Regions from separate parts of the Streptomyces desertarenae genome, predicted to be linked through region 3. Evidence: riboswitches for the same ligand, from Rfam matches in the RefSeq annotation. Region 3 holds a riboswitch; each other region holds the start of a gene.

Region 1 (6,804 bases), on a different contig from region 3:
GAGCTGCTGAGGGCCCGCGGCGGGAGCCTGCCCGGGATCGGGCTCCGGCTGCTGGGGGAGACCTCGGCCGTCGCGGTCCCCGCCGCCGCGGCGGGCACCGCGGCCGCCTTGCTGTGGGTGCCCGCGCCCGGGGTCGCGGCGTCCCTGGCGATGGGCGCGGCGGTGGCCCTGGCGGCCTGCCTGACGCTGCCCCTGCTCGCCGTGGCGGCCCACCGCAGACCGGGCCCGCCGGTGCGCGGCGACGTGGCCGCCGCCCGCCCCTCCCGCCGCCGCACGGTCGCGGAACTCACCGTCGTCGCCCTGGCGTCGGGCGGGCTGGTCGCCGTACGGCGCGGCACCGGCGCCGGACCGGGTGCCGGGACGGCCGTCGATCCGCTGACCGCCGCCGCCCCGGTGCTGCCGGCGGTGGTGGCCGCGGTGGTGCTGCTGCGGGTCTATCCGCTGCCGCTGCGCCTGTCGGCCCGCCCGGCGGCCCGGCTCCGGGGACTGGTCCTGCCGCTGGCCCTGGCGCGCCTGGGCCGCGCCCCGGCCGCCTCGGTGCTGCCCCTGCTGGCGATGGTGGTGGCCCTGACGGTGTCGGCCTTCGGCGGCTCGGTGCTGGCCGGCGTCACCGCGGGCAGGGCCCACGCCGCGCTGGCCGAGGTGGGCGCCGACGCCCGCGTGGAGGTTCCCGGCGTCTTCCCCGAGGACCTGGAGGAACGCCTCCGCCGCGTCGAGGGGGTGAGCGGCACCAGTGCCGTGCGGATCGAGAACGGCCGGAGCCTGAAGGGCGTCCGGGCCGCCCCCTTCGCGCTGGTCGCCGTGGACCCGGAGACCTACGCGCGTCTGACCGCCCGCACCGGGCTCGACGGCGACGGGCCGTTCCCGGCCGGGGAGCTGGGCCGGGCCGGCGGGGAGGGCGCAGCGGTGCCCGCGGTCGTCTCGCCCGGCCTGGCGGAGGCCCTGGGCGAGGGCGGGGAGGCGGAGGTCGACGCCGTCGTCGGCGACACGCCCGTCCGGGCCGTCGCCGTCCGCGGCCGCACCCCCGCCGTCACCGGGGAGTTCGCGGTGGTGTCGTCCGCCGCCTTCGCCGGGGCGCACCCCGACCGGCGCGGCAGCCACGCGCTGCGCCCCACCACGGTGCTGGTGAGCGGTACCGGGCTGGACGGCCGCGCCCTGCGGGCCGCGGCCGGGGAGGAGGGGGAGGACGTGACGGTGACCGTGCGCGCGGAGCGGGAGGCCGGTTACGAGTCCGGTCCGCTGCAGGACGGCACCCGGCTGGTGCACGCGGCGGCGGTGGCCGCGGGCATCGGCTACGGTGCGCTGGCGCTGCTGCTGTGGCTGCTGCAGTCGGCCCCCGGGCGCCGGACGCTCCTGGCCCGGCTGCGGGCGATGGGGGCGAGCCGGGGCCAGGGCCGCGCCCTGGTGTGGGCCGAGACGCTGCCCCTGGCGGTGCTCGGGGTGGTGGGCGGGGCGGTGGCGGCGCCGGCGACCGTGGCGCTGCTGCGGCCCGGTGTGGACCTGACGCCGCTGGCCTTCACCGCGCAGGTGCGTGCCGCCGGCGAGGAGACCGTGCGGGCGGCGCTGGTGCCCGACGCGGGGTCGCTGGTGTGGCCGTCGCTGCTGCTGCTCGCCCTGACCTGCGTGGTCGCGGCCGTGCAGGCCGGGACGGGCGGCGTGCGTGAGGAGGCAGAACGCTTGAGGACGGGGGAGCGGGAATGAGCGGACCGACGGCGGCCGCGGCGGACGGGACGGCGGCGCGGTCCCGCGGCGGGGCCCGGCCCGGGCGGGAGGCGCTGGTCGTCTGCGACCGGCTGGTGCGCATCTTCACGGCGGACGGCGTCGAGGTGCAGGCGCTCCAGGGCCTCGACCTGGTCGTCGGGCCGGGGGAGCTGACCGCTCTCGTCGGGGCCTCCGGCAGCGGCAAGTCCACCCTGCTGAACATCCTGGCCGGACTGGACACGCCCTCGGCGGGGGCCGCCGAGGTCGCCGGGTTCGACCTGGTGGCGATGGACGCGGCCGCCCGGTTGCGCTACCGGCGCGAGGTGGTGGGGTTCGTCTGGCAGCAGGCGGCGCGCAACCTGCTGCCCTACCTGACGGCCGCGCAGAACGTCTGCCTGCCCATGCAGCTGGCCCGTGACCGGGTGCCGCGGCGGCAGCGGGCCGGACGGGTCCGGGAGCTGCTGGAGCTGCTCGGCGTCGGCCACTGCCACGATCGCCGGCCGGAGCGGATGTCCGGCGGTGAGCAGCAGCGCGTGGCCATCGCCGTGGCGCTGGCCAACTCCCCGGCCCTGCTGCTGGCCGACGAGCCGACCGGCGAGCTGGACTCGCGGTCGGCGGACGAGATCCTCGCGGCCATGCGCACGGTCAACGAGGAGCTGGGCACCACCGTCCTGATCGTCACGCACGACGCGTCGGTCGCCTCGGCCGTCCGCCGCACCGTCGCCATCCGCGACGGGCGGACCTCCTCGGAGGTGCTGCGCCGGGCGGCGGTCGACGAGCACGGCACCGAGGTCGTGGTGGCCCAGGAGTACGTCACGGTCGACCGGGCGGGCCGTCTCCAGTTGCCGGCCGGGTTCGCCGAGAAGCTGGCGATCCGCAACCGGGCCCGCGTCGCCCTGCAGCCGGACCACATCACCGTCCACCGGGACGACTCCCATGCCGGGTAGGCCGGCGAAGCGCAGACCGACGACCGCGGAGGCGGAGGACGACATGCCCGTGAGCAGCGCCGGGACGCCCGCACGGGGCGAGCGGGAGCGGACGGGACCGGAGGCGATGGTCACCGTACGGGGCCTGGTGCGCACCTACGGCGGCGGACCGGCCGCCGTGCACGCCCTGCGCGGGGTGGACCTGGAGGTGCCGCGGGGCGAGCTGGTGGCCGTCCGCGGGCCCTCGGGCGTGGGGAAGACGACGCTGCTGAACCTGGTCGGCGGCCTGGACCGGCCCGACGGCGGGCAGGTCGTGGTGGACGGCACCGACCTGTCCCGGGCCGGTGAGAAGCGGCTGCTGCGGCTCCGGCGCGAGCGGATCGGGTTCGTCTTCCAGAACTTCGGGCTGGTCCCCGTTCTGACCGCGGCGGAGAACGTGGGCGTCCCGCTGAGGCTGCTCCGCACCCCCTGGCGCGAGCGCGAGGAGAGGGTGGGGCACCTGCTCTCCCTGGTCGGACTGGCCGAGCACGCCGCCCAGCGGCCCGGGGAACTCTCCGGCGGCCAGCAGCAGCGGGTGGCGATCGCCCGGGCGCTGGCGAATCGCCCGGCGCTGCTGATCGCGGACGAGCCGACGAGCCAGCTGGACGCGGAGACCCGCCGGGTGGTGACGGACCTGCTGCGCGCCGCGGTGGAGGACGAGGGCGCCACCGCCCTGGTGACCACGCACGACGAGGACCTGCTGGAGCGCGCGGACCGGGTGTTCGAGCTGCGGGACGGCCTGCTGGCCGGGGAGGCGGAGGGGGCCGGGCAGCGGTGAGGACGGTCCCGGGCCCGCCGGACACCGGGGCGGCGGGGCGGTAATCCAGTGAATCGGGCTGTTTTCTCCCGCCTGGGAGATAGAACCGATAGGCGCGCAATGGGGCGATATGAGCGAGCGGCCGCCGAAGGTGTGCCGGGAGTCACACATGCGGCCTCCTCCGCCTTCCCGGAATGGAAGATCGATATTCCCTCCCTTCGGACTGTCCGCCGTGAGCGGGTATCTGACCGCCTTTCGATTCCTCCGGGGTGCCGCGCCCCGGTGAAGATCCTGTGCGCACCGCGGTCGAAATCCACGGCTCGGTGACACATTCGCGGACCGCGGCTTTTCCGTCCCTTGTCTCCGTGAATCGGTTGTGTTTATGTGTCCTCGCCTCCGCTGCATCGCGGGGGTTCCACCGCCGGGACGCCGAATCCTGCCGCCCGGCCGGTGGAGGGAGCGCAGTCGACCGCGGCAGGAGCGGGGAAACCGAGTAAGTGCCGTGACCGCGCGTTTTCCGGCGGTCCGGCTCGGGGTGAAGCCTTGTCTCCGGGTGCCCTTGGGCACCGGGGAGAGGCCGGGCTGCTCCGGCCCGAATCCGACAGCTAACCTCGCAGGCGTGGGAGAGGACTCACACCCATGTCTCGTGGTCGCCACCGCCGTCCGCGCAAGCCCCTGATAACCCGTCAACTCTCCCGCATCTCCCTGGTCGCCGCGGCCGGCGGCGCGGGAATCGCGGCTCCGGTGGTCGCCGCGGGGAGCGCCAACGCGGCCTCCGTCTCCGTGTGGGAGAAGGTCGCCGAGTGCGAGAGCAGCGGCAACTGGTCCGTCAACACCGGGAACGGCTACTACGGCGGGCTGCAGTTCTCGCAGTCCAGCTGGGAGGCCGCCGGCGGCACCCGGTACGCCCAGCGCGCCGACCTGGCCACCAAGGAGCAGCAGATCGCCGCCGCCGAGAAGCTGCTCGAACTCCAGGGCCCGGGGGCCTGGCCCACCTGCGGCCCCGCGGCCGGACTCGGCCGGGACGGCAGCACGCCCGGCAACGACCCCGCCCCGCAGACGGGCTCCGCCGCCCCGGCCGGGAAGAGCGGCGGGAAGGGGAAGACCGCAGCCGCGGACTCCTACACCGTCGTCAGCGGCGACACCCTCCACGGGATCGCCACCGACCACGGCGTCGAGGGCGGCTGGGAGGCCGTCTACGAGGCCAACCGGGAGACCGTGGGCGCCGACCCGCACCTGATCCTCCCCGGTCAGGAGCTCACCCTGCGGACGGACCGGACCGGTGCCGACCGCGCCGACCGCTCGCAGCGCGCGCAGGCGGGCCCCGACGCCCGGCAGACCGCGCAGCAGCCCGCCGAGAGCTACCCGGACAACCTGGACGGCTGGATCCGCGAGGCCCTGGCCATCATGCGGGCCAACGGCATCCCCGGCACCTACGAGGGGATCCACCGCAACATCATGAGGGAGTCGGGCGGCAACCCGAACGCGGTCAACAACTGGGACATCAACGCCCAGCGCGGCACCCCCTCCATCGGCCTGCTCCAGGTCATCAAGCCGACCTTCGACGCCTACCACGTCGCGGGCACGGCCGACAGCCAGTACGACCCGGTGGCCAACATCGTGGCGGCCTGCAACTACGCGGCCGACCGCTACGGCTCGATTGACAACGTCAACGGCCCGTACTGATCCGCACCGACCGGTCCCGGCCGCCCGGTGCCGCCCTCCCGCACGGGGCGGCGCCGGGCGGCCGCGGCCGTCCCGGCCGCGGGGCGGGCCCGCCGGGCGCCCCGGAGGGGCCGGAGGGGCAGGGTCCCTTAGAGGGAGGGCCGGTCACGGGATATCTTGATGTCGAGCAATGTTGCAGACGTGGAGCGGAGCACACGGTGACTGACTCGACCATCATCTACACACACACCGACGAGGCCCCGGCCCTGGCGACCTATTCGTTCCTGCCGGTGATCGAGGCCTACGCCTCCAAGGCCGGTGTCGCCGTGGAGAGCCGTGACATCTCCCTGGCGGGCCGGATCATCGCGCTCTTCCCCGAGTACCTCAAGGAGGAGCAGCGGATCGGTGACGCGCTCTCCGAACTCGGCGAGCTGGCCAGGACCCCCGGCGCGAACATCATCAAGCTGCCCAACATCTCGGCCTCGATCCCGCAGCTGAAGGCCGCGATCGCCGAACTGCAGGAGCAGGGGTACGCCCTGCCGGACTACCCGGACGACCCCAGGACCGACGAGGAGCGCGAGATCCGCGCCCGCTACGACAAGGTCAAGGGCAGCGCCGTCAACCCGGTGCTGCGCGAGGGCAACTCCGACCGCCGCGCCCCCGCCTCGGTGAAGAACTACGCCAAGGCCCACCCGCACCGCATGGGCGCCTGGACCCCCGACTCCAAGACGAACGTCGCGACCATGGGCGTCGACGACTTCCGCTCCACCGAGAAGTCCGCGGTCGTCGGCAAGGACGGCTCGCTGCGCATCGAGCTGGTCGGCGACGACGGCAGCACCACCGTCCTGCGCGAGTCCGTGCCCGTCCTGGCCGGTGAGGTCGTCGACGCCGCCGTCATGCGCGTCGCGGCCCTGCGCGAGTTCCTGAAGAAGCAGGTCGAGCGCGCCAAGGCCGAGGGCGTGCTGTTCTCCGTGCACCTGAAGGCCACCATGATGAAGGTCTCCGACCCGATCATCTTCGGCCACGTGGTGCGCGCCTTCTTCCCGAAGACGTTCGCCGAGTACGGCGAGACCCTCGCCGCGGCCGGCCTGAGCCCCAACGACGGCCTGGGCACCATCTTCAAGGGCCTGGAGGCGCTGCCCGAGGGCGCGAAGATCAAGGAGTCCTTCGAGGCCGAGCTGAACGAGGGCCCGGACCTGGCCATGGTCGACTCCGACCGCGGCATCACCAACCTGCACGTCCCCAGCGACGTCATCGTCGACGCCTCCATGCCGGCGATGATCCGCACCTCCGGCCACATGTGGGGCCCCGACGGCCAGGAGGCCGACACCCTCGCCGTCCTGCCCGACAGCTCCTACGCCGGCATCTACCAGGCCGTCATCGAGGACTGCCGCGCCAACGGCGCCTTCGACCCGGCCACCATGGGCTCGGTGCCCAACGTCGGTCTGATGGCCCAGAAGGCCGAGGAGTACGGCAGCCACGACAAGACCTTCGAGATCCCCACCACCGGCACGGTGCGGGTCACCGACGACGAGGGGAACGTCGTCCTGGAGCAGACGGTCGGCGCCGGCGACATCTTCCGCATGTGCCAGACCAAGGACGCCCCGATCCGCGACTGGGTCAAGCTCGCCGTCACCCGCGCCCGCGCCACCGGCGACCCGGCCGTGTTCTGGCTGGACGAGGGCCGCGCCCACGACGCCAAGCTGATCGAGAAGG
Region 2 (6,804 bases), on a different contig from region 3:
ACTGGATCCACGGCTTCGCGGCCGACGTCATGCGCCCCGCCGCCGCCGAGTGGGACGAACGCGAGGAGACTCCCTGGCCCGTCATCCAGGAGGCCGCCAAGATCGGTCTGTACTCGCTCGACTTCTACGCCCAGCAGTACTTCGACCCCACCGGACTGAGCATCCCGATGGTGATGGAGGAGCTGTTCTGGGGCGACGCGGGCATCGGCCTGTCGATCGTCGGCACCGGGCTGGCGGCCGTCGGCGTGCTCGCCAACGGCACCGAGGAGCAGATCGGCACCTGGATCCCCCAGATGTACGGCGACGCGAGCGACGTGAAGGTCGCCGCCTTCTGCTCCTCCGAGCCGGACGCCGGGTCGGACGTCTCCGCGATGCGCACCCGCGCGGTCTACGACGAGGCCAGGGACGAGTGGGTGCTCAACGGCACCAAGACCTGGGCGACCAACGGCGGCATCGCGAACGTCCACGTCGTCGTCGCCGTCGTCGACCCCGAACTCGGCTCCAGGGGCCACGCCTCGTTCATCGTCCCGCCGAACACCCCGGGCCTCTCCCAGGGGCAGAAGTTCAAGAAGCACGGCATCCGCGCCTCCCACACCGCCGAGGTCGTCCTGGACGACGTCCGGGTCCCGGGCCACTGCCTGCTGGGCGGCAAGGAGAAGCTCGACGAGCGTCTGGCCCGCGCCCGCGAGCGGGCGCGGAAGGACGGCGCGGGGGCGTCCTCCGCCGGGGGCGGGGAGAGGGTGGGGAACGCCGCGATGGCCACCTTCGAGGCGTCCCGCCCGGCCGTGGGCGCCCAGGCCGTCGGCATCGCCCGCGCCGCCTGTGAGATCGCCCTGGAGTACGCCAAGACCCGGGTGCAGTTCGGCCGTCCGATCATCGACAACCAGGGCGTCGCCTTCCAGCTCGCCGACATGCGCACCCGTGTCGACGCCGCCCGGATGCTGGTGTGGCGCGCCTCGTGGATGGCGGCCGCGGGCAAGCCGTTCGAGGCGGCCGAGGGGTCGATGTCCAAGCTGTTCGCCGGCGAGACGGCCAGGTCCGTCACGGCCCAGGCGATGCAGATCCTCGGCGGCAACGGCTTCACCCGGGAGTACCCGGTGGAGCGCATGCACCGGGACGCCGCGGTCTACACCGTCTTCGAGGGCACCAGCGAGATCCAGCGCCTGGTCATCGCCCGCGCGATCTCCGGCGTGCACATCCGCTGACGTCCGGCCCGCCCGGTGCCCGGGCGGGCCGGTGCCGCCGGCGTGCGGCCGGACCGCGCCGCGACCCGCCGCGGTCACCCGACACGGCGGCAGCCATTCGGGGTGATCGCGGTGGCGCCCCTCCCGCCCGGCCGTGCGCCTCCCGTGGCGCGCGCCGCCCCGACCGGACCCGGAGGCTGCTGGTCAGAGCCCCTCGGGGGGCGGTGCGCACCGGCCGGGGAGAGCGATCCGCACCGCGGGACACACGAGTGATCATGTTCACAAAAGACCTTCGCTCGCCCAATCCGGACTGTTTTTGACGCAGTATCCGTAGACAACTGCAAGTCCCCGCAGAAGGGCGGGGCCGCTCGGACGGACGCCGAATCCTGCCGCCGCCCGGGTGAGAAGACGGACTGACGACGAGACGGCAGGAGCGGGAGACCCGAGCACGGCGGACCGCGCCGCACGACGCGGTCCTTGGGGTGAAGCCACATCAGGTGGCCGGGCAACTTCGCCGGCCCGAACCCGACAGGTCATCTTTCGCAGGCGTATGACGAAGGGTTCACTCATGTCTGCGCACGCACCCATAGCAGGACGGCTGTCCCGAGTGGGCATCACCACCGCCGTCACCGCCGTCACCCTGGCGGGGACGGCGCTGATCCCGTCGGCCACCCCCGAGGCCGAGGCGGCCACCCCCGCGAGCAAGGCGCTCAAGGTCGCGGCCTCCAAGAAGGGGTCGCCCTATCAGTACGGCGCCGCGGGCCCCAACCGGTTCGACTGCTCGGGACTCACCCAGTACTCGTACAAGAAGGCGGGCAAGAAGCTGCCGCGCACCGCGGCCGCCCAGTACAACCGCGCCAAGAAGATCTCCGCCGGTTCCCGCAAGAAGGGCGACCTGGTCTTCTTCCACTCCGGCGGCAGCGTCTACCACGTCGGCATCTACGCCGGGGAGGGCAGGGTCTGGCACTCCCCGAAGCCGGGCAAGACCGTCCGCAAGGAGCGGATCTGGACCAAGAGCGTGCGTTACGGGCGCGTGAGGTGACACCGGGACGGGCCGGGCGGATCCCACCGGGACCGCCCGGCCCGTCCGGGCCCGCCCCGCCCCGCCCCGGCGGCCCCGCGCCGGTGCGGTAGGAGGCCGGTACCGCGCGGCCGCTCCGGCGGCGCCCCTAGAGTGGTCCGCGTCCCGCCGGCGCGGCGGGGGAAGGGGGCGGAGCCGTGGAACCGGGCGGAACCGGGACAGGGAGGGCGGGGAGGGCGAGGCTGCTCCTGGCCGCCGGATGGGCGGCGCTCGCCGCGGGAGGCGCCGGGACCACCTGGGTGCTGGACGCCGAGATCGCGCAGGACTCCGCGCGCTACGGCTGGAGCGAGTACGCCCCCGAGCGGGAGGGCCCCCTGCCCACCCCCGCGAAGGACCTCTGCGCGCCACCGCAGATCCCGGCCCCCTGGCACTTCCGGGTGTGCCCGGTGCCCGTCGCCGAGCCGGACGGCATCCCGTCCCGGTGGGCGACGCTGGAGGAGGCCCGCACCGGGGAGCCGCACCCCGGGCGCCGCGAGGAGGTGTCCGGCGGGCCGGGCCCGTGGGCCACCTCCGTGCCCCGCCACCCGTACGGGTGAGGGACGCCCGCGCCCTCACTCCTCCCGGCGGGACGGCGCGTGGTGCTCCAGGGCCCGCTGCAGCAGCCGCACCAACTGCCCGCGCTCGTCCGCGGAGAGACCGGCCAGCAGCTCGTCCTGCGCCCGGCCCAGCACCTCGTCGAGCCGCTCCAGGTGCCGGCGCCCCCCGGGGGTGACGGAGACGATGTTGCGCCGCCGGTCCGCCGGATCGGGGGAACGGGTGACCAGGCCCCGGTCGGCCAGTTCGTTGAGCGCGGCGACCACGTCGCTGCGGTCGATGCCGCAGCGGCGCCCCAGCGCGGCCTGGCTGGCCGGACCGTACTCCTCCACGGCGGCGAGCAGGGCGTAGTGGTAGCGGCGGTCGTCGGTGGCGGAGAACGCGTCCCACACCAGCCGGTGGGCGTGCGCCGTCAGCTGCGACAGCAGCCAGCTCGGAGTGTTCCTCAGCCGGGTGGGCGCGGCATCGCAGGCCGTCGGGTCCATGCGGGGAGCCTAACAAGGACGTTGGTCGCACCCACGAGGAAACCGGGCGCCGAGGGGTCTTCTCCGCCCGGCCGACCCGAACGGACCGCAAGCCTTCCGATCGGGCTGTGACCATCGCCCGCACCGGGGTACAGGTGGGGCTATGAGCACTGAACAGAGCGGACAGACCGCGCAGACCGGCGGACAGGACGTGTGCCAGGTCGAGATCGAGCTGCCCCACTGCACCGCCCCGGACGCCGAGGCCGTCTTCACCGCCCTCGGATCGCTCTTCCCCCGATCGCCCCAGCTGGGGGACGGCCACCGCGGGGCCGGAGGGGGAGGCGGCGAGCGGAGGTTCTGGACGGGGACGGTCGACGTCCGCACGCGCGGCGAGGCGGGCGAGGCCCCGGCGCTGGGCGAGGCGGTCGAGGCCGACCTCAGCGGCAGCCCCGACGCGGTGCGGCAGGTCCAGGAGGCCCTGGCCGGCCTCTACGACGTGGCGGCCGAACCCCGGATCTCCGGCGACCAGGAGGTGGAGGTGCGGCTGAGCCTCACCCAGCGCTGACCGGACGGCTCCGGCGGCCGTACCCTCCCGCCCCTCGCAGGACGGGAGGGTACGGGCGCTGCACGGGCCCTCGCGTGCGGAAAGCTAGGCTCGGACGCGGAGGTGCCCATGCCCAACGAGCGGGATCAGCTACTGGCAGCGGTGGACGCCCTGTTGGCCCGCCCCAACGAACTCCCGCCCCCCGCCGAGCGCAAGCGGCTGCGCCGAGCAGCCGGAGTGTCCCAGGGCGAACTGGCGGACGTCTTCGGGGTGCGCAGGGAGACGGTGCTCGGCTGGGAGAGCGGCCGCAGTGAGCCGCGCCCCCCCAAGCGCGAGGCGTACGCGCGGCTGCTGGAGGGCTGGGCCGAGAGGTTCCCCGGGGAGGACGCCGGAACGGGCGGAGCGGAAGCCGCCCCCGCCCCCGGGGACGCTTCCGGGGCGCACCCGGCCCCCGGGGCGCACTCCGCGCGGGTGCCCGAGGCGGCGCCGCCCCCGGCCCAGGAGCCCCCCGTCCCCGCCCACGCCCACGTTCCTCCTCCCGCCCCGGCCGGGGCGGACCGCACCGGGAGCGGTGAACTCGTGACGGGCCCGCCGCAGCCGTGCGTGCTGTGCGGGCGGCCGACGCCCTACCGCGCGGCGGGCCGGCCCCAGCACATCGGCGGCTTCTGCCGCACCGCGGCCGCGCCGGCTCCCGCCCCCGCGCCGGCTCCCGCCCCCGCGCCGGCTCCGGCTCCCGCGCCCGCGCCGGCTCCCGCCCCCGCGCCGGCTCCCGCACCGCACGCCGCGGAGGCGCCGCCCGCCCCGCGGCGGGCGGCGGGCCCGGCAGGGCGCGGGGAGCCCAGCGGCACGTCCCGCCGCGCGCCCCGGAGGCCGGCGCGCCCTGCTGCGCGCCCCGCCCCCGCGGCGCCCGGCCCCGCCTTCCCCGGCGGACCCCTGGCCGTGCTCGACGGGGACGGCGCCGCCCACCTCACCGACGGCCGCGTCCTCGGCTGCCCGGCGCGGACCGTCCCGGAACTGGCGCAGTGGGCGCTGACCGGCGCCGGGCTCGGCTCGCCCCGGCTGCACCGCTTCGGCAGGGACGCCGACCCGCTCGTCGTCCTCACCGCCGCGGCCGCCGCACGGCTCGGCCTGCCGGCGGAGCTGGAGGACCGCCGAGGGCTGCGGCTGCCCGGCTCCCACCCCGTCGTACGGCAGCTCACCGAGGCCGGGTGGCGGCTCACCCGGCGCGGCTTCGGCCCCTGGGCGCGCGTCTACCGCCCCGCGGAGGGCGGCCGGCGCCACTGCGTGCAGCTCGCCGTCCTCCCCTGGGGTGCGCTGGACACCCGTTCCTGGGGGGACGCCGCGAGCTTCCCGCCGGAGGAGCTGGCCCGGACCCTGGGCGCCTACGCCGCGCGGGTGCTCACCCCCTGCGGTTCCACCGCCGTCTGCGGTCTGGAGCTGATGACCGGCGTGCGCCCGCCCACCCGCGCGGCACGCGACGGGGCCACCGGGGCGTGGGTCTCCGCACCGGTGCCCGGCTCGCTCACCGCCCCCGTGGACCCCGCGCCGCCCGAGGCACCCGACGAGCACCCCGTCGCCGCCGGCCGCGCCCCCGGCGACGTGCTGGACGAGGAGGCGTACGAGTGGGTCCGCGACCCCGCGCTCCTCACCGGTGCCGAGCGCGCCCGCCCCTGGGCCGTCGGCATCGACGTCAACACCGCGTTCCTCGCCGCCGCGAGCCGGCTGGCCGTCGGCCTGGGCCCGGCCGTCCACGCCGTCTCGCCCGACTTCGACCGGAAGCTGCCCGGCTGCTGGCTGGTCGACCTCTCACACGTCGAGCTGGACCCCCGGCTGCCGAGCCCGTTCACCCCGCACGGCGGCCGCCCGCAGGGCCCGGCCTGGTACGCCACCCCCACCGTGGCCTACGCCGTCGAGCTCGGTGCCGAGGTGCGGCCGCTGGAGGCGTGGGTGCGGCCCGACCACGGCCCCTACCTGGATCCGTGGCACGCCCGGCTGCGCGCCGCCTACCTGGAGACGATGGCGGCCCTGGGCGTCACCACGGACCTGGACGAGTCCGCCTACCTGGCCGCCATGGAGGGCCACAAGGCGGCCGACCGGGGCGAGTCCGCCGTGCTCTCCGCCGTCAAGGCCACCGTCAAGGGCGGCATCGGCAAGCTCCGCGAGCGTCCCCAGGGCCTGGGCTACCGGCCCGGTGAGCGGTGGCCCGCACTGGAGCGCCCGACGTGGCGCCCCGACATCCGCGCGGCCGTCATCGCCACCGCGCGCGTGAACATGCACCGCAAGATGGCCAGGACCGCGGCGGCCGCCGGGCTGTACCCGCTGGCGGTGCTCTCGGACTGCGTGGTCTACCCCGGCGACGGCCCCTCCCCGCTGGAGGTGCTGCCCCGCGCCGGGGACGGCGGGCCGGTCCCGGGCGCCTTCCGGCTCGGGGTCTCGCCGGGCATGGTCAAACACGAGGGCACCCGGCCGATGGCCTGGGCCCTGGAGCTGATGGAGGCCGGGCACAACCCGGCCCGCCACATCAAGGACGGCGTGGACGCCGTCGCCGAGGGGGAGTGAGACGGTGGGGAAGATCGCCGACGGGCTGGAGGCCGCCGACCTGAACGTCCTCACCCGGCCCATCCCGAAGACCGCGGGAGCCCGGATGCGGTTCCTGGTGCGGCAGGCCAGGGGGTCGACCAAGGCCGTGGCCCAGCGGCTGGGGGTCTCCCAGCGCACCGTCCAGCGCTACGTGGCCGGGCAGCGCAAGCACCCGCCCAGGGAGCTGGCCGAGGCGCTGGAGCGCGAGGTGCGCAAGGAGTGGCAGCCCAGGGTGCGGCGGCGGGCGGAGAAGCGGGCCGCGACCAGCACGGGCATCGCCGTCGAGGCGCGGGCCCGCTTCGGCTTCACCGCCGCTCCCGGCTCCACCGACGACGGGCGGATGCGCCGCATCACCCAGCACCTCCCGCCCGTCTACGCGCAGCGCCTGTTCGAGGCGCGGGCCGCCGGGGCGGGGGA
Region 3 (6,804 bases):
CGCGAGGGCTTCGCCGTCGAGGACACCCTGCACCCGGACCGGATCGTGGTGGGGGTGCGCTCGGAGCGCGCGGAGGAGCTGCTGCGCGAGGTGTACGCGAAGCCGGTCGCGGAGGGGACGCCGTTCGTGGTGACGGACTTCCCGACGGCCGAGCTGGTGAAGACGGCGGCGAACTCCTTCCTGGCGACCAAGATCTCGTTCATCAACGCCATGGCCGAGGTGTGCGAGGCGGCCGGGGGCGACGTGGTGAAGCTGGCCGAGGCGATCGGTCACGACGACCGGATCGGGCGGAAGTTCCTGCGCGCCGGGATCGGTTTCGGCGGCGGCTGCCTGCCCAAGGACATCCGGGCGTTCATGGCGCGGGCCGGCGAGCTGGGCGCGGACCAGGCGCTCACCTTCCTGCGGGAGGTCGACTCGATCAACATGCGCCGCCGCTCCCACATGGTGGACCTGGCCCGCGAGACGGTCGGGGGCGCGTTCCTGGGGCAGCGGGTGGCGGTGCTGGGCGCGACGTTCAAGCCGGACTCCGACGACGTGCGCGACTCGCCGGCGCTGAACGTGGCGGGGCAGATCCACCTCCAGGGCGGCCAGGTGACGGTGTACGACCCGAAGGGGATGGAGAACGCCCGCCGGATCTTCCCCACCCTGGCGTACGCCGACAGCGCGCTGGAGGCGGTGCGCGGGGCGGACGTGGTGCTCCACCTGACGGAGTGGCGGGAGTTCCGGGAGCTGGACCCGCAGGTGCTGGGCGAGGCCGTGGCGCAGCGGCGCATCCTGGACGGCCGCAACACCCTGGACCCGGCGCTGTGGCGCAAGGCGGGCTGGTTCTTCCGGGCGCTGGGGCGTCCGACGGCGTAGGCCCCGCGGGGCTTCAGGCCGCGCCGGAGGCCCGCCGCGCGCGGTAGGTCCGCATCTTCGCCCGGCTGCCGCAGACGGCCATGGTGCACCAGCGCCTGCGGCCGGCCGGGCTGCGGTCGTAGTAGGCCCACCGGCAGTCGTGGGCCTCGCAGACCTTCAGCCGCCGCCAGGTGCCGTCGAAGGCCGCGGCGGCGACGGCGGCCGCGACCCGGGCGGTGAGGACGAGGGCGCCGGCGAGCCCCTCGGCGGGGGCGAGGGACGCCGCCCCGTCCCGGTCGAGGGCGAGCGTGAGGGGGGCCCTGCGCAGCAGCGCGTCCAGTTCGGCCAGCCGTTCCGCGGGCACGGGCGCGCCGGTGTGGGCCAGGCAGGCGGCGCGCAGCCCCTCGCGCAACCGGATGACGTCCGCACGGTCCTGTTTGGCCGTGAACCGTCCGGTCAACCCGTGGTCGTGCGCGAAGACGGCGAGGCCGTCCGCGGCGGCGAGCGCGTCGGCACCCGTCTCCACGTCCAGGGTGTTGATCAGGTCCCGCACCAGGCGGAGTCCCGGCGGCGTGGGATCCCGGTCGTCGGACTCTTCCACGCCGACCACGCTACCGGTCTTGTCGCGTTACCGAAAGGAAGCCATCATGAGGTAACTCGTTACCGGCTGACCCCATGAAGAGGTAACGGGCTTCGGAAACCGCAGGCAGAGGGAGAGCACCATGGCCATCAACACGCTCCGGTCCGTCGTCGTACTGGACTGCCCGGAGCCCGGGAAGCTCGCCGACTTCTACGCCCGGATGCTGGGCGGACGGGTGGAGGGCGAGGGCCGCTGGGTGGAGGTGACGTTCGACTCGGGCACCCTGGCGGGCCGGACGCTGGCGTTCCAGGAGGCCGAGGGCCACGTGCCGCCGCGGTGGCCGAGCGCGGAGCGCTCCCAGCAGTTCCACCTCGACCTCTACGTGCCGAGGGAGGAGCTGGACGCGGCCGAGCGCGAGGTGCTGGAGCTCGGGGCGGAACTCCTGGAGGGCGACGACGGCGGCCGGCGTGACTTCCGGGTCTACCGGGACCCGGCGGGCCACCCCTTCTGCCTCTGCACCGGCTGACCCCCGCAGGAGCCCGGGCGGGAGCGGAGCCCGGAGACGGGACGAGGCGGGTGGGGCGTCCGGTACCCGTGGGCACCGGACGCCCCACCCGCCTCTCGCTGCCCCGGGAAGGGGGCCGCCCGGCCCGCGGTGCCGCGGGCCGGGCGGTGCTGCGACGGTCCGGTCCGGCTCAGATGTTGACGCCGTGGGCCCGCAGGTAGGCCAGCGGGTTGATGTCGGAGCCGTAGCCGGGAGCGGTGCGCACCTCGAAGTGCAGGTGCGGACCGGTGCTGTTGCCGGTGGAGCCGACCGCGCCGATCTGCTGGCCGACACCGACCCGCTGGCCGGCGCCGACGGAGATCGAGGACAGGTGGCCGTACTGGCTGTAGCGGCCGTCGTCGTGACGGATGACGACCTGGTTGCCGTACGCACCGCCCCAGCCGGCGGAGACCACGGTGCCGCTGGTGACGGCCTTGACCGGGGTGCCGGTGGCGGCGGGGAAGTCCTCGCCGGTGTGGCCGTTGGACCAGCGGGCGCCGGCAGCCTTGTAGGAGCCGGACGGGGCGGCGTTCACCGGGGCGGTGTAGCCGGTGGAGACGCCGGTGGAACCGCTGTCGCTCCGGTCGGAGCGGTCGGCGCGCTCGGCCGACTGCTGGGCCGGGGCCTCGGCCTTCTTCTCGGCCTTGGGCTCGGCCTTCGGGGCCTGCTCGGCCTCGGGCTCGGCCTTCGGGGCCTGCTCGGGCTTGGCGGCGGCCTTCTTCTGGGTGGCGGCGCCGCCCAGGGTCAGCTCCTGGCCCGGGAAGATCAGGTCGGGGTCGCCGCCGATGACCTGGCGGTTGTCCTCGTAGATCCGCTGCCAGCCGCCGTCGACGTCCTGAGCGGCAGCGATCTTGAAGAGGGTGTCGCCGCTGACGACCTCGTAGGAGGCGCCCCGGTCCGCCGGCTTCGGCGCGGCCTTCTTCTCAGCCTTCTCAGCCTTCTCGGCCTTCTCGGCCTTGGGCTCGGCCTTCTCGGCGCGCTCACCGCGGTCCGCGCGCTGCGGCGCGGCCTGCTCGCGCTGCTCGGTCGGGTTGCTCTCGCCGTCGGGGGAGACGGCGGGGGCCGGACCGCCCTTGGTCAGGCCGGCCTTGACCGAGCAGACCGGCCAGGCGCCCGGGCCCTGGCCCGCCAGCACCTTCTCGGCGATGGCTATCTGCTGGTCCTTGGTGGCGAGGTCGGCACGCGGCGCGTACTCGGTGCCGCCGAAGGCGGCCCAGGTGCTCTGCGTGAACTGCAGGCCGCCGTAGAAGCCGTTGCCGGTGTTGATGCTCCAGTTGCCCGTGCTCTCGCACTGGGCGACCTTCTCCCAGGTGTCGACGGAGGCGGCGTTGGCTCCGCCGGCGGCGACCAGGGGAAGGGCCATGCCGGCGCCGCCCACGGAGATGGCCAGGGACAGGCGGGTGAGGCGGCTGTTACGGATACGACGGTGACGTCCGCGTGCGGACATAGGTGTGCTCCTCTCCTACGCCTGCGAGGTGAGCTGTCGGGTTCGGGCTGGAGTTGCCCGGCCATGTGCGGCCGCGGCGCTGGGCCGCGGCATGGCTTCACCCCAAGCCGTCCCGCACGGATCCGGGACGGCGACTTACCTTGGGTCCCCCGCTCCTGTCATCGGGTGGTGTGGATGGTCCAGCCCGCCGCCGTTGACAGGATTCGGCGTTCGACAGCGGGCCGCCGCACATTCGTACGGCGCGGCCAGAACGGTAAACACATCGTTTCCGCCGCAACAAGCCGATGGGTCACATGACGTCCGTTTCGGATGCTTTGATGATCGCCGGTCCGTCACCCACCGCGACGCCACCGTGCCGCTGAGTGCTTTTCTCCGCTTCCGGCGCTCCGTCACGCACGCCCCTGAACAGGATCGATGACGCGAACGCACCTCGACCCGCACGCAGAGCGACGGAACGGGAAAGCCGCCCCGTGAAGTGCATCACGAGACGGCCTCCGTCTCAGCCGTCGAGCTGCTCGAGGGTGGCGGTGGACGGGCCGCGGCGGCCCTGTTCGCCGCGGGCGACGTCCTCGGCGTCGCGGAGCACCCGTACCGCGTTCTTCCAGGTGAGCCTGGCGAGGTCGGCCTCGGACCAGTGGCGGTCGAGCAACTCCGCCACCAGATGGGGATATCCGGACACATCACTCAGATCGGACGGGGTGAAGGCCGTTCCGTCGAAGTCGCCGCCGATGCCGACGTGGTCGATGCCGGCGACCTCGCGCATGTGGTCCAGGTGGTCGGCGACCGTGGCGGCCGTGGCCTCGGGGCGCGGGTTGGCCTCCTCGAAGGCGCGCTGGACCGCGAGCCCCCGCTCGGTGCCGTCCAGCGGGTGCAGGCCGTGGGCGCGCATGTTCTCGTCGGCTGCCGCGGTCCAGGCGACGGCCTCCGGCAGGACGAACTTGGGCACGAACGTGACCATCGCCACACCGCCGTTGGCCGCGAGGGCCTCCAGCACGTCGTCGGGGACGTTGCGCGGGTGGTCGCACACGGCGCGGGCCGAGGAGTGCGAGAAGAGCACGGGCGCCGTGGAGACCCGCAGCGCGTCGCGCATGGTGGCCGGTGCCGTGTGGGAGAGGTCCACCAGCATCCCCAGCCGGTTCATCTCCCGCACGACCTCCTCGCCGAAGCGGGTCAGCCCGCCGTGGCGGGGGGCGTCGGTGGCCGAGTCCGCCCAGTCGATGGTGTCGTTGTGGGTGAGCGTCATGTAGCGCACGCCCAGCCGGTACAGGGCGCGCAGCGTGGCCAGGGAGTTGTTGATCGAGTGGCCGCCCTCGGCGCCCATCAGCGAGGCGATGCGGCCCTCGGCCCGCGCCGCCTCCATGTCGTCGGCGGTGAAGGCGAGCCGCAGGTCGTCCGGGTACCGGTCGGCCAGCCGCCGCACCACGTCGATCTGCTCCAGGCAGGCGCTGACGGCGGCGTCCCCGGTCAGGTCCGTGCGCACGTAGACGGACCAGAACTGCGCCCCCACCCCGCCGGCGCGCAGCCGCGGGATGTCGGTGTGCAGGTGGGCCGACTGGTCGGCCCCGATGTCCCGGCGGTCCAGGTCGTAGGCGACCTGCTCGCGCAGCGCCCACGGCAGGTCGTTGTGGCCGTCGGCGACGGGGTGGACGGCCAGCAACTCCCGGGCCCGCTCCAGCAGTTCCGCTGCGGGGGCCACCTCACTTGCTCCCGAAGCCGAACCCCGCGCCGCCCGCGGCCACCTTGGCCCGCAGCCGCCGGCCCTTGTCCTGCGCCTGCTCCCGCAGCTCCGCCTGGAAGCCCTCCATCCGCTCCCGCAGCGCCTCGTCGTGGGCCGCCAGGATGCGGACCGCGAGCAGCCCGGCGTTGCGGGCGCCGCCGACCGAGACCGTGGCGACCGGCACCCCGGCGGGCATCTGCACGATGGACAGCAGGGAGTCCATCCCGTCCAGGTGGCGCAGCGGGACCGGCACGCCGATCACCGGCAGCGGGGTGACGGAGGCGAGCATGCCCGGCAGGTGGGCCGCCCCTCCCGCGCCCGCGATGACCGCCTTCAGGCCGCGGCCGGCGGCGCGGTCGCCGTAGTCGATCATCTCGTGCGGCATCCGGTGCGCGGAGACCACGTCGACCTCGTAGGGGACCTCGAACTCGTCCAGGGCCTCGGCCGCGGCCTCCATGACGGGCCAGTCGGAGTCGGAGCCCATGACGATGCCCACGACGGGGGCGGAGGCGGAGCTGGGGGCGTTGCTCATTCGGTGATGGTCCCTCGCAGATAGGCGGCGGCGTGGGCGGCGCGCTCGCGGACGTCCGCCAGATCGTCGCCGTAGGTGGTGACGTGGCCCACCTTGCGGCCGGGCTTCACGTCCTTTCCGTACATGTGGATCTTCAACCGCGGGTCGCGGGCCATGCAGTGCAGGTACCCCTGGTACATGTCGGGGTAGTCGCCGCCGAGCACGTTGGCCATCACCGTCCACGGCGCGCGGGGGCGCGGGTCGCCGAGGGGAAGGTCCAAAACGGCCCGCAGGTGGTTGGCGAACTGGGACGTCACCGCGCCGTCCTGGGTCCAGTGGCCGCTGTTGTGGGGCCGCATGGCCAGCTCGTTGACGAGGATGCGGCCGTCGCGGGTCTCGAACAGCTCGACCGCCAGGTGGCCGACGACGCCCAGCTCCCTCGCGACCGTCAGCGCCATCTCCTGGGCGCGGGCGGACAGCTCCGGCGACAGGTCGGGGGCCGGGGCGATCACCGTGTCGCACACCCCGTCCACCTGGATGGACTCCACCACCGGGTACGCCACGGCCTGCCCGTGCGGGGAGCGCACCACGTTGGCGGCCAGCTCGCGGACGAAGTCGACCTTCTCCTCGGCCAGCACCGGCACACCGGCGCGGAAGGGCTCGGCGGCCTCCTCCTCGGAGCGCACCACCCACACGCCCTTGCCGTCGTAGCCGCCGCGGACGGTCTTGAGGACGACGGGCCAGCCGCCGGTGCCGTCCGCGGACCCCTCCCGCGCGAACCGGGCCGCGTCGGCCGGGTCGGCCACGATGCGGTGGCGGGGGCAGGGCACGCCGATCGAGGTCAGTTTCTCGCGCATCACCCCCTTGTCCTGGGCGTGCACCAGCGCCTCGGCCCCGGGCCGCACCGGGATGCCCTCCGCCTCCAGGGCGCGGAGGTGCTCGGTCGGAACATGTTCGTGGTCGAAGGTGATCACGTCGCAGCCCCGGGCGAAGTCACGCAGCGTCTCCAGGTCGCGGTAGTCGCCGACGACCACGTCGCGCACGACCTGCGCCGCGGAGTCCTGCGGGGTGTCGCTGAGCAGCCTGAACCTGACGCCGAGCGGGATGCCCGCCTCGTGGGTCATCCGCGCGAGCTGACCACCGCCGACCATGCCGATCACAGGAAATG

What was found. A riboswitch is a leader RNA that binds a small molecule or an ion and turns the genes downstream of it on or off. The one in region 3 is predicted to bind cyclic di-AMP.
Region 1: it holds a riboswitch for cyclic di-AMP, as region 3 does, so the genes downstream of both, ACFSJS_RS08295 (transglycosylase family protein) here and ACFSJS_RS23555 (transglycosylase family protein) in region 3, are expected to answer to the same signal.
Region 2: it holds a riboswitch for cyclic di-AMP, as region 3 does, so the genes downstream of both, ACFSJS_RS15255 (C40 family peptidase) here and ACFSJS_RS23555 (transglycosylase family protein) in region 3, are expected to answer to the same signal.

The regions. Positions count from the first base shown of each region.
Region 1 is NZ_JBHUFU010000004.1:56,140-62,943, reverse strand. Features, by position in the region: gene ACFSJS_RS08310 (thioesterase domain-containing protein) at 1-1,701, shown strand, start outside; gene ACFSJS_RS08305 (ABC transporter ATP-binding protein) at 1,698-2,648, shown strand; gene ACFSJS_RS08300 (ABC transporter ATP-binding protein) at 2,692-3,444, shown strand; cyclic di-AMP (ydaO/yuaA leader) riboswitch at 3,851-4,051, shown strand; gene ACFSJS_RS08295 (transglycosylase family protein) at 4,063-5,109, shown strand; gene ACFSJS_RS08290 (NADP-dependent isocitrate dehydrogenase) at 5,307-6,804, shown strand, end outside.
Region 2 is NZ_JBHUFU010000008.1:126,236-133,039, reverse strand. Features, by position in the region: gene ACFSJS_RS15260 (acyl-CoA dehydrogenase family protein) at 1-1,205, shown strand, start outside; cyclic di-AMP (ydaO/yuaA leader) riboswitch at 1,592-1,749, shown strand; gene ACFSJS_RS15255 (C40 family peptidase) at 1,753-2,226, shown strand; gene ACFSJS_RS15250 (hypothetical protein) at 2,403-2,801, shown strand; gene ACFSJS_RS15245 (MarR family winged helix-turn-helix transcriptional regulator) at 2,817-3,284, opposite strand; gene ACFSJS_RS15240 (hypothetical protein) at 3,427-3,828, shown strand; gene tap (telomere-associated protein Tap) at 3,937-6,366, shown strand; gene tpg (telomere-protecting terminal protein Tpg) at 6,371-6,804, shown strand, end outside.
Region 3 is NZ_JBHUFU010000017.1:41,940-48,743, forward strand. Features, by position in the region: gene ACFSJS_RS23540 (UDP-glucose dehydrogenase family protein) at 1-858, shown strand, start outside; gene ACFSJS_RS23545 (CGNR zinc finger domain-containing protein) at 872-1,438, opposite strand; gene ACFSJS_RS23550 (VOC family protein) at 1,560-1,943, shown strand; gene ACFSJS_RS23555 (transglycosylase family protein) at 2,113-3,408, opposite strand; cyclic di-AMP (ydaO/yuaA leader) riboswitch at 3,412-3,589, opposite strand; gene ACFSJS_RS23560 (dipeptidase) at 3,908-5,104, opposite strand; gene purE (5-(carboxyamino)imidazole ribonucleotide mutase) at 5,106-5,657, opposite strand; gene ACFSJS_RS23570 (5-(carboxyamino)imidazole ribonucleotide synthase) at 5,654-6,804, opposite strand, start outside.